DNA from 2 places in the Aliivibrio friggae genome. Region 1 is predicted to be linked to the other one. Evidence: predicted binding sites of a transcription regulator. Region 1 holds the regulator's gene; the other holds the start of a gene.
The links. Region 1 encodes PurR, which represses purine synthesis genes. Its sites were predicted from a motif close to TNANGNAAACGTTTNCNTNA; they were not measured.
Positions count from the first base shown of each region.

Region 2: the regulator PurR is predicted to act here: its motif matches at 2,898-2,917, upstream of purE (5-(carboxyamino)imidazole ribonucleotide mutase).

Region 1 is NZ_CM170648.1:1,821,672-1,826,101, reverse strand. Features, by position in the region: gene AC2INI_RS08475 (sensor domain-containing diguanylate cyclase) at 1-495, opposite strand, end outside; gene AC2INI_RS08470 (TfoX/Sxy family DNA transformation protein) at 763-1,350, opposite strand; cyclic di-GMP riboswitch class I at 1,477-1,560, opposite strand; gene purR (HTH-type transcriptional repressor PurR) at 1,721-2,728, opposite strand; gene torD (molecular chaperone TorD) at 3,023-3,670, opposite strand; gene torR (two-component system response regulator TorR) at 3,907-4,430, shown strand, end outside.
Region 2 is NZ_CM170648.1:2,902,615-2,907,044, forward strand. Features, by position in the region: rRNA gene AC2INI_RS13465 (16S ribosomal RNA) at 1-19, opposite strand, end outside; gene AC2INI_RS13470 (gamma carbonic anhydrase family protein) at 532-1,077, shown strand; gene AC2INI_RS13475 (DUF1488 family protein) at 1,070-1,333, opposite strand; gene aroE (shikimate dehydrogenase) at 1,333-2,154, opposite strand; gene tsaC (L-threonylcarbamoyladenylate synthase type 1 TsaC) at 2,229-2,786, opposite strand; gene purE (5-(carboxyamino)imidazole ribonucleotide mutase) at 2,987-3,472, shown strand; gene AC2INI_RS13495 (5-(carboxyamino)imidazole ribonucleotide synthase) at 3,475-4,430, shown strand, end outside.

The sequences.
Region 1 (4,430 bases):
GTCTATACGCGTTAATGGTGTCGCGACTCTAACAATATAAGTTTGACCTTGGTAATCGAATGATTGTGCTGAATACAGTAAATTTTTAAAGCGAGAAGTACTGAAGCGGGTCGTGGTGCCATAATTTAAGTTTTTAGCGTCAACAACTTCTTTTCTATTTAGGTGGTTTTCAAGTCGTAATACGGCTTCTAAAGAGATATCACTGTCTGCGATAGGTGTACCATCAGCTTTGATGATTGTTACGTGATCTTCTTTAGCTAGTTCTAGCTTGGTTTTTATATAAACATCTAAGGCTTTTAAATCAGAAAAAGAAACTTGGTCATCATTTATTTCTTTTATGACGCGTGAGATTTCTTCAGACATTCCACCTTCGACCTTTTTTTCAAGCCAATCAGAAAGTGTTGAGTTAAAAATAAATAAACCAAGAGACATGGTAAATATCATGCATATGATAGGTAGGTAGAGCCATTTTTTGCTGATTGTGTTTTTGTTCATCTAACAATATCCAATAATTCATTAGGCCAATTAATCGGCTTTAATACCATATATAGGGTATCTGAATTAAAGGTGAAATAATAGATTATTTACAATAAAGTTAATACGATGTGATTGATAAGGTTGGTTGGTTAAGTTTTTGTTCTGAATGATTTTAATTTGAAACTGTAAAATAAATAAGTTAAAACGAGGAGATGCAGATACTGCCTTTAGTTTAAAACTAAGAACAGTATCTGAAATTATGAAGGAGAATTATTGTGAGCTAATTTATAATTGCTTTCTTAGTTCACATCTTGTTTCCGATGAAACAACAGACCAATGTGTGCCTTTAATTGCTCCCTCAAGAGACCATAATAATTCATCACTAACATGGCTAGAATGAGTTTGTTGAATTGCTTTATAAGCATTTACTGAGCCTGTACTACGTAGTTCTTCTACTGTATTAATCCCTGCTTTCTTTAGCATTCTTTCTGTAGCTAATCGAAGGTTTGGTAAATCTTTAATACGTGATGGTTCTGCGGTTTTCTGTTTTTCTTTATCTTTTTTCGCGACATCTAAAGCTATAACAGCTTGAAGCAAGATGGAATCTGGTTCATTCCAACACTCCTCAGGAAGAGCAAAATATTTAGTAACAACTGGAAAACCACGTTTTTTATAAACGTAAGGTTCAAATCCTTGCTCTTTAAATAAATTAATCGTTTCTTCGCTTGATCGTAAATGCAGTTTGTCTTGAACGACAAGGGCAAACATAGTGTCATCTATAAAGACACCAAAGCCACCAAACATTGAACGCGAAGAGATCTTCCCAAGAGAGGAAAGTAAACGAAGTGATTCTTTTAGTATTGGTTTATCCATTGCAATAATTCTCGGTTAGTAAGTCTATGTCACTAAACAACTGAGCCCGAGGAAATAGTAGCAAGCTTAAAAGAAATCATTGTTATTTTAACGTAAAAATTAACAACGATTGACAGAATACTCGCCGTCGGCAACCCCGCTACCTTATATATAATACGTAGGCCGGAAGCTTTGCGTCCTATACTTTCGCATAGTTTGCCATGTTCGTGACACTATTGATGATATAGCAATCAATAAGGTGTGTTATAGCAAAAAACGCCATTATGTGATCTTGGTTCACATAATGGCGTTGTTTTTTTGTTATCTCTGTTCAAGTTTTAAATAAAAAAGAGAAATAAATAAGTTTTTGATATAAAAAGAATTGTAATTATTATTTTAAACGATTAAGAACACTACTGCGAGAAACAACCTCTGGCTGCATTTCAAAAACACGACGTTCGTGATGTTTATCCTTAATTCGCTCTAATAATATCTCTACCGCAGTTTTTCCTACACGACGTTTAGGTTGGTGGATCGTCGTTAGCGGTGGTGAGAAGTAAGCTGAAAGTTCTATATTATCGTAGCCAATAACAGAAATATCTTCAGGCACTCGCAAACCAGATTGCTTAATTCGACTGATTGCAGCCAGAGCCATTATATCGTTAAAACAAAATAAAGCAGTTGGACGCTCTTGCATGGCTAATAGCTTATCAATCGCTTTTGATGCAGAAGCGCATTCAAAGTCACCTTCTAATATCCATTCTGATTTAAATGGCAAGTTAGCTTCTTCATGAGCGCGTTGAAAACCATGAACACGTTCTTTACATGTGGTTTTTTCAGCTTGACCTGTAATACAAGCAATTTGAGTATGGCCATTTTCGATCAAATGTTTTGTTGCTAAATAGCCACCTTTTTCAGAGTTATCAATGATTTTATCTGTGTGTGGACTATCAGGGCCCCAGTCCATAATTACCATTGGTAACTCGGTATTCTTTTCAAGTAGTGCTAATAATTGTTCATTAAGATCTGAACACATAACCAATAAGCCATCTACTCGTTTTTCAGAAAGCATACGAAGGTAATGTTTTTGTTTATCTAAATCGCCCTCGGTATTACACATAAATAGTGTGTAACCTTGTTTGTAGCAGTAGTTTTCAACCCCATGCATTACTTCAGCAAAAAATGGGTTAAATGATTGAGTTACTAGCATACCAATAGTACGTGTCGTATTGCACTTTAAACTACGAGCAACAGCACTTGGTGCATAGTTAAGTTCTTCAACTGCTTCCCATACACGCTTTTGAGTTGCTTCTGCGACAAAGCGTGTCTTGTTAATTACGTGCGATACCGTGGTGGTTGAAACCGAAGCAAGTTTTGCAACGTCTTTAATAGTAGCCATATAAAAGCCTTAAATGATTATTAAGGGGCTATTTATCTTCCAACAAAAATGAGTTTTGATCTGTAAAGAACTGATGGAAGATAAATAGGCCCTAAGTCTAGGTATAAATAAAAAGGTATAAATAAAAAAAACCGCCAAAAATGCGGTTTTCATTTAGTTTTCAAATTTTATCGTTTGCGTTCACATTTTATAGGTAAAGCATAGTGCAAACAATTATTGATTTAATAAATTTTGGTTGTAATCTGATTTACATCACGGACTTGTTAGTTTATTGCATCAATTTTAGCATTTATATTACTCACCGGTAAGGAAAGTCGCATCTAATCGTAAGAACGCAACTAAAAAGTCGGTAACAGAAGCATAAAAACCAAACTCATCTCTTTCTTTACATATTTGACTAAATCTTGGAACCCATGAAAGTAATTGTTCGTTGATAAACGTTAGTTGAGCATTCATGTAAGTTTCAAAATCTTCTTCAGATGATTGCTGATTTGTCATGGCAATTAAGTTACCAAGAAAATCTAATTCAATAGCAATATGGTCAGCAGGTTCGTTAAACTCAGACTTTTGTGCAATGTCATATTTTGAAAGTAGATCTCGCATATCTTGAGCTGGCTTGCCATTTAGGATGCCTGCCTTGTCTAAATATATCGACGCGTAAGGCAGAGCACTGTTTTTATCCGAGCCTAGAAAGGCTTGACAGAAATCAGCAGATAGCTCAAGTTGCACGTCTTCGCGGCTTTGTAATTGATTTAGTTTTTCAATTAAAGCATTCATCGATGTCGCTAACGTTGGAGTTTCAGCCAAGCTTGCTAAAAAAGTACGTACTTCAAAACTGTTGTACTGCTCAAGCTGCTCAGTTGTTAGTTCATTAGCTAATAAGCTTGAAAGCCACCAGTAAATTTCAGCGCGTTGTTCATTAAATGCTGTTAATTCGTTCATTTATCTTTTACTCCAAAAAGTTTATTTAAGAATTGTACTGGATAAGTATGAAAAGGAATAGCACCTCTCATTAACAGGGTGTATAAATATATGAGTAAAGATTAATGTTCGATTTTTATTAAGAATTGTCTTGAATCAATTAAAATACAGAAATATCAATTGAGAATTGGCATTATTACAAAATATGAATAGAATAAGATAAGAACCATCCTAATAACCATAAAAAAGAGAAGATTATGAGCTATCACATTTTAGTTGTTGAAGACGAAGTGGTAACTCGCTCTAAACTTGTAGGCTATTTTGAAGCCGAGGGATATCAAGTGAGCGAGGCTGAAACAGGGGCAGAAATGCGAACTATTTTGGCTGAACAAAAAGTTGATTTAATTATGCTTGATATAAACCTACCAGGAGAGGATGGTTTATTGTTGGCGCGTGAATTACGCAGTCAGTCGAATATTGGTATTATTCTTGTTACAGGACGAACAGATAGTATTGACCGCATTGTTGGTCTAGAAATGGGGGCTGATGATTATGTTACTAAGCCTGTTGAATTACGTGAGCTATTAGTACGAGTGAAAAATTTATTTTGGCGTATGTCGTTAGTCAATGAACCTGTTGAAGTGGATGAGTCGAGTATTGTTCGCTTTGGTGAGTGGACTTTTGATATCCAACGTCGTGCTTTGTCAAATAATGGCGAGCCAGTAAAACTCACGAAAGCAGAATATGAATTATTGGTTGCTCTGTCTTCATACCCAAATAC
Region 2 (4,430 bases), 1.1 Mb from region 1:
TGATCAAACTCTTCAATTAAAGTTTTTTGATACCTTTCAGCAGAAAGGATATCGACTCAATGATTAATACTGATTGTTACATAAAAGTAATTTTGTGTAGTCACTCAGTTCATTGATTATTTTGTTTGTATTCACTTCGAAAAGTAAAAGCAAACTAGTGATTATCAACTCACAAGTGCCCACACAGATTAATAGGTTCAAATTGTTAAAGAGCTTTTCTTCTACTTTCAAAGCGTTTTCGCTTTTCTGTGAAGAGGATGGTCATTTTATCGATTTAAGCCTCAGTGTCAAGCACTTATTTGAAACTTAATTTCTAAACCATCTTACTAACTCTGATTGCTAATCCCTTATGGGATGGGCTCTCCGTGTCAGTGAGGTCGCATTATAGAGAGTTCGATCACATTGGCAAGCTCTTTTTTAAGATTATTTGATATTTATGTTTTTATGGTTAAAGTACGTACAAATCAATGCTAAATTAGCTTTTTAGGCTCATTCTATTAACAGTAACTTATCATTTTTAAGTGAGATCATATGAAATCGTCATTACGTCGCTATAAATCGACCTTTCCTGCTATTAGTTCTAATGTTTATATAGATTCATCGAGTGTTTTAATTGGTGACATTACCATTGGTGAAGATTCAAGTGTTTGGCCGTTAGTTGTCGCTAGAGGAGATGTTAATCATATTTCAATTGGTGAGAGAACAAATATTCAAGATGGCTCTATTCTTCACGTTACTCACAAAAATACAGACAATCCAAAAGGTGCGCCTTTAATCATTGGCAATGATGTCACTATCGGTCACAAGGTTATGCTTCATGGCTGCATCATTGAAGATCGCGTACTAGTAGGTATGGGAAGTATCATTTTAGACAACGCACGAATTGAAGAAGATGTCATGATTGGGGCCGGTAGCTTAGTTCCGCCAAATAAAACATTAAAAAAAGGCTACCTTTATATAGGTAGCCCAGTAAAACAGGTTCGTCCTCTATCTATAGAGGAAATAGCATCACTTAAAAAATCAGCAATGAATTATGTCTCATTTAAGAATTACTATATAGAAGAAGAAACTATCTGATATCTATACCACCAGAAGCATTGAACTCTTCATCTTCAATCAATGCTTCTGCTTTATCTTCTATATCAAAACGCAATTGAAGAAATGCCTCTTCTGCTTGCTGACTTGTACTTACTGTCTCTCCACTTTCTTCCGTTAACCACAAGAAGGATACCGAGCACTTAATTAGACTTCCCATTTGCTGAGCAGAAAAAACCACTTGTTGCTTTTCTTTCTCTACCAATAAGTCATCAGAGAAAATAATAGATTGATTCATTACATACCTTCTAAGTTCTTTCTTAATTCTCGTAAGATTTGCTTACTTCCAGGGCGCAATCCTCTCCAAACAGTAAAGCTCTCCGCAGCTTGGCCAACTAACATACCTAAACCGTCATAAGCCTGATAAGCATTATTGTCCAATGCCCACTGACTAAAGACCGTTTTCCCTGAACCATACATCATGTCATAACTAATCGTATTATTAGAAAAGATACTTGAACTGATTAGAGGAAGCTGACCAGTAAGGCTCGCTGATGTCGAATTAATAACGATATCAAATGAGCGATTAACCTCACTCATCATCATCGCTTCTATCTCACCATATGGAGAGAATAATTCAACAAGCTCTTGAGCTTTTTCATAAGTACGGTTAACGATAGTAATAGATGCAGGGTTTTGCTTTAATAAAGGATGAATGACACCTCGAGCCGCTCCACCAGCACCTAAAAGTAAAATTCGCTTATCTTTAAGTAATACTTGGTATTGCAGTAAGTCTTGAACTAACCCTTCGCCATCGGTGTTATCTCCCAGAATAATTCCATCATCCAGTTTTTTTAGCGTATTAACAGCGCCTGCCAATTTTGCTCTTTCTGTAAGCTGATCTGCAAAACGAAATGCCTCTTCTTTAAAAGGCACAGTGACATTGCATCCTTTCCCTTGGTGGCTGAAAAAAGCAGTTACTGTCTCAATAAAGTTATCAACTGGTGCTTCAATCGCTTCATATTCTAAATTTTGCATTGTTTGACGAGCAAATAAGGTATGAATAAATGGAGATTTACTCTGCTTTATCGGGTTACCAAAAACCGCATACTTATCCATGTTGCAATTCCCTCTAAAAATAATGACGAAAGTAAAAATTAATCTCACCTTACCTCAAAGAAAGAGTTGATGCATTAGCCTTGGCGTAAGGTATTACCTGTTCTAGCATCTCGAATTTCTGTTGGTTGAGTTCTATTACCAACCTCACCTTGAAAAATAACAACTCCGCTATCACCTAATTGATATTCCACTTCATCAACGCTGCGACAAGGCTCAAGTCCGGATAAATTTGCACTGGTTGATGTGATCGGTTTTCCAAAAGCAGAGCAAATCGCTTTCACTTGCGGATGATTTGTTACTCGCACAGCGATGCTATTAAATTGTCCCGTCACTAGAGGCAAAGTTTTAGAGCTAACAGGGACAATCCAAGTAACCGGTCCCGGCCATGATTCTTTAATTGCATTCACTTGCTCTAAACTAAGATCACCTAGCTCGATATATGGCTCAAGTTGCTCCATAGATCCTGCAATTAAAATCAACCCTTTTTCTTGTGGTCTCTTTTTTACCTCTAATAACTTTAAAAGAGCTTGCTCATTATCTGGATCACAACCGACCCCAAAAACCCCTTCGGTAGGATAAGCAATCACATCACCACGTTTTAGAGCTTCTACGACTTGATTTAGATTCTTCACATTTACACCACTCTTCTATCTATATAGCTTCTATTCTATTGATCTACTCAAATCACACAACTGCTTTCCTTTTTTGAATTGTCAACAATCGTGAATAACTTATATTTTTACCGACGCAAACGTTTTCCTTAACAAAAAATAACCGTATAATGCCTGCAACTTTTTCTATATTGCCAATATCTTTATCCAAGGAGTTCACAATGAAAGTCGGTATTATCATGGGTTCAAAATCAGACTGGCCTACAATGAAACTAGCCGCAGAGATGCTTGAGCGCTTTAATGTTCCTTATGAAACAAAAGTGGTTTCGGCTCACAGAACTCCACAACTGCTTGCTGACTATGCTACACAAGCAAAAGATCGTGGTATTAAAGTAATTATTGCAGGTGCAGGCGGTGCGGCTCATCTACCTGGAATGGCTGCCGCATTTACAAGCATTCCTGTTCTTGGTGTTCCAGTACAATCTCGTGCTTTAAAAGGTATGGATTCACTTCTTTCAATTGTACAAATGCCAAAAGGTATTGCTGTTGGTACGCTTGCTATTGGTGAAGCGGGCGCTGCAAATGCAGGTATTCTTGCTGCTCAAATTCTTGGTACATACAATGAAGATGTCATGGCAGCAGTAGAAGCGTTCCGTAAAGAACAGACTGAAATGGTATTAGAAAATCCAGATCCATCAGAGGATTAATCATGAACGTTCTTGTTTTAGGCTCAGGACAACTAGCTCGAATGATGTCACTGGCTAGCGCCCCATTAAATATTGATCTTATTGCTTATGATGTGAATAACAAACAAATTGTTCACCCTCTAACTCAGCAGGTAATTGATTTATCATTAGAACAAGCGATTAACGACGTTGATGTCATTACTGCTGAATTCGAACACATCCCACATGATATTTTAAATACATGCAGTCAAAGTGGTAAGTTCCAACCAAACCCTAATGCAATTAAAGCAGGGGGAGATCGCCGATTAGAGAAGTCTCTGTTAGATAATGCTGAAGTAAGCAATGCGAAATACCACATCATAAATTCAAAACAAGATTTCCTAGATGCAATCGATACTGTTGGGATCCCAATGGTATTAAAAAGTGCACTCGGTGGTTACGATGGCAAAGGGCAATGGCGCTTAAAAGATAAATCTCAAATAGAACAAATTTGGGAAGAAATGAATGAATTAATCCAGAGCACACCAAATCAAGCCATGGTTGCCGAACAATTTATTCCTTTTAATCGTGAAGTGTCTCTCATTGGCGCACGCAATAAAAATGGGGAACTTGTAACTTATCCTCTTACTGAAAACGTTCATGTTGATGGCGTACTTGCACTCTCTACTGCATTAGAAGGCACAAGTGAGTTACAAGAACAAGCTGATCGCATGTTTTCAGCAATTGCTGATGAGTTAGATTATATCGGTGTGTTGGCTATTGAGTTTTTCGACGTTGAAGGTAAGTTGCTGGTTAATGAAATTGCTCCACGCGTTCATAATTCAGGTCACTGGACGCAACAAGGTACAGATGTATGTCAATTCGAAATGCATATTCGTGCGGTTTGTAATCTTCCATTGATAGGCTCTACATTATTACGCTCTACGGCAATGATTAATATCTTAGGTGAAGATACTTTGCCTTCTGAGCTATTAACCAT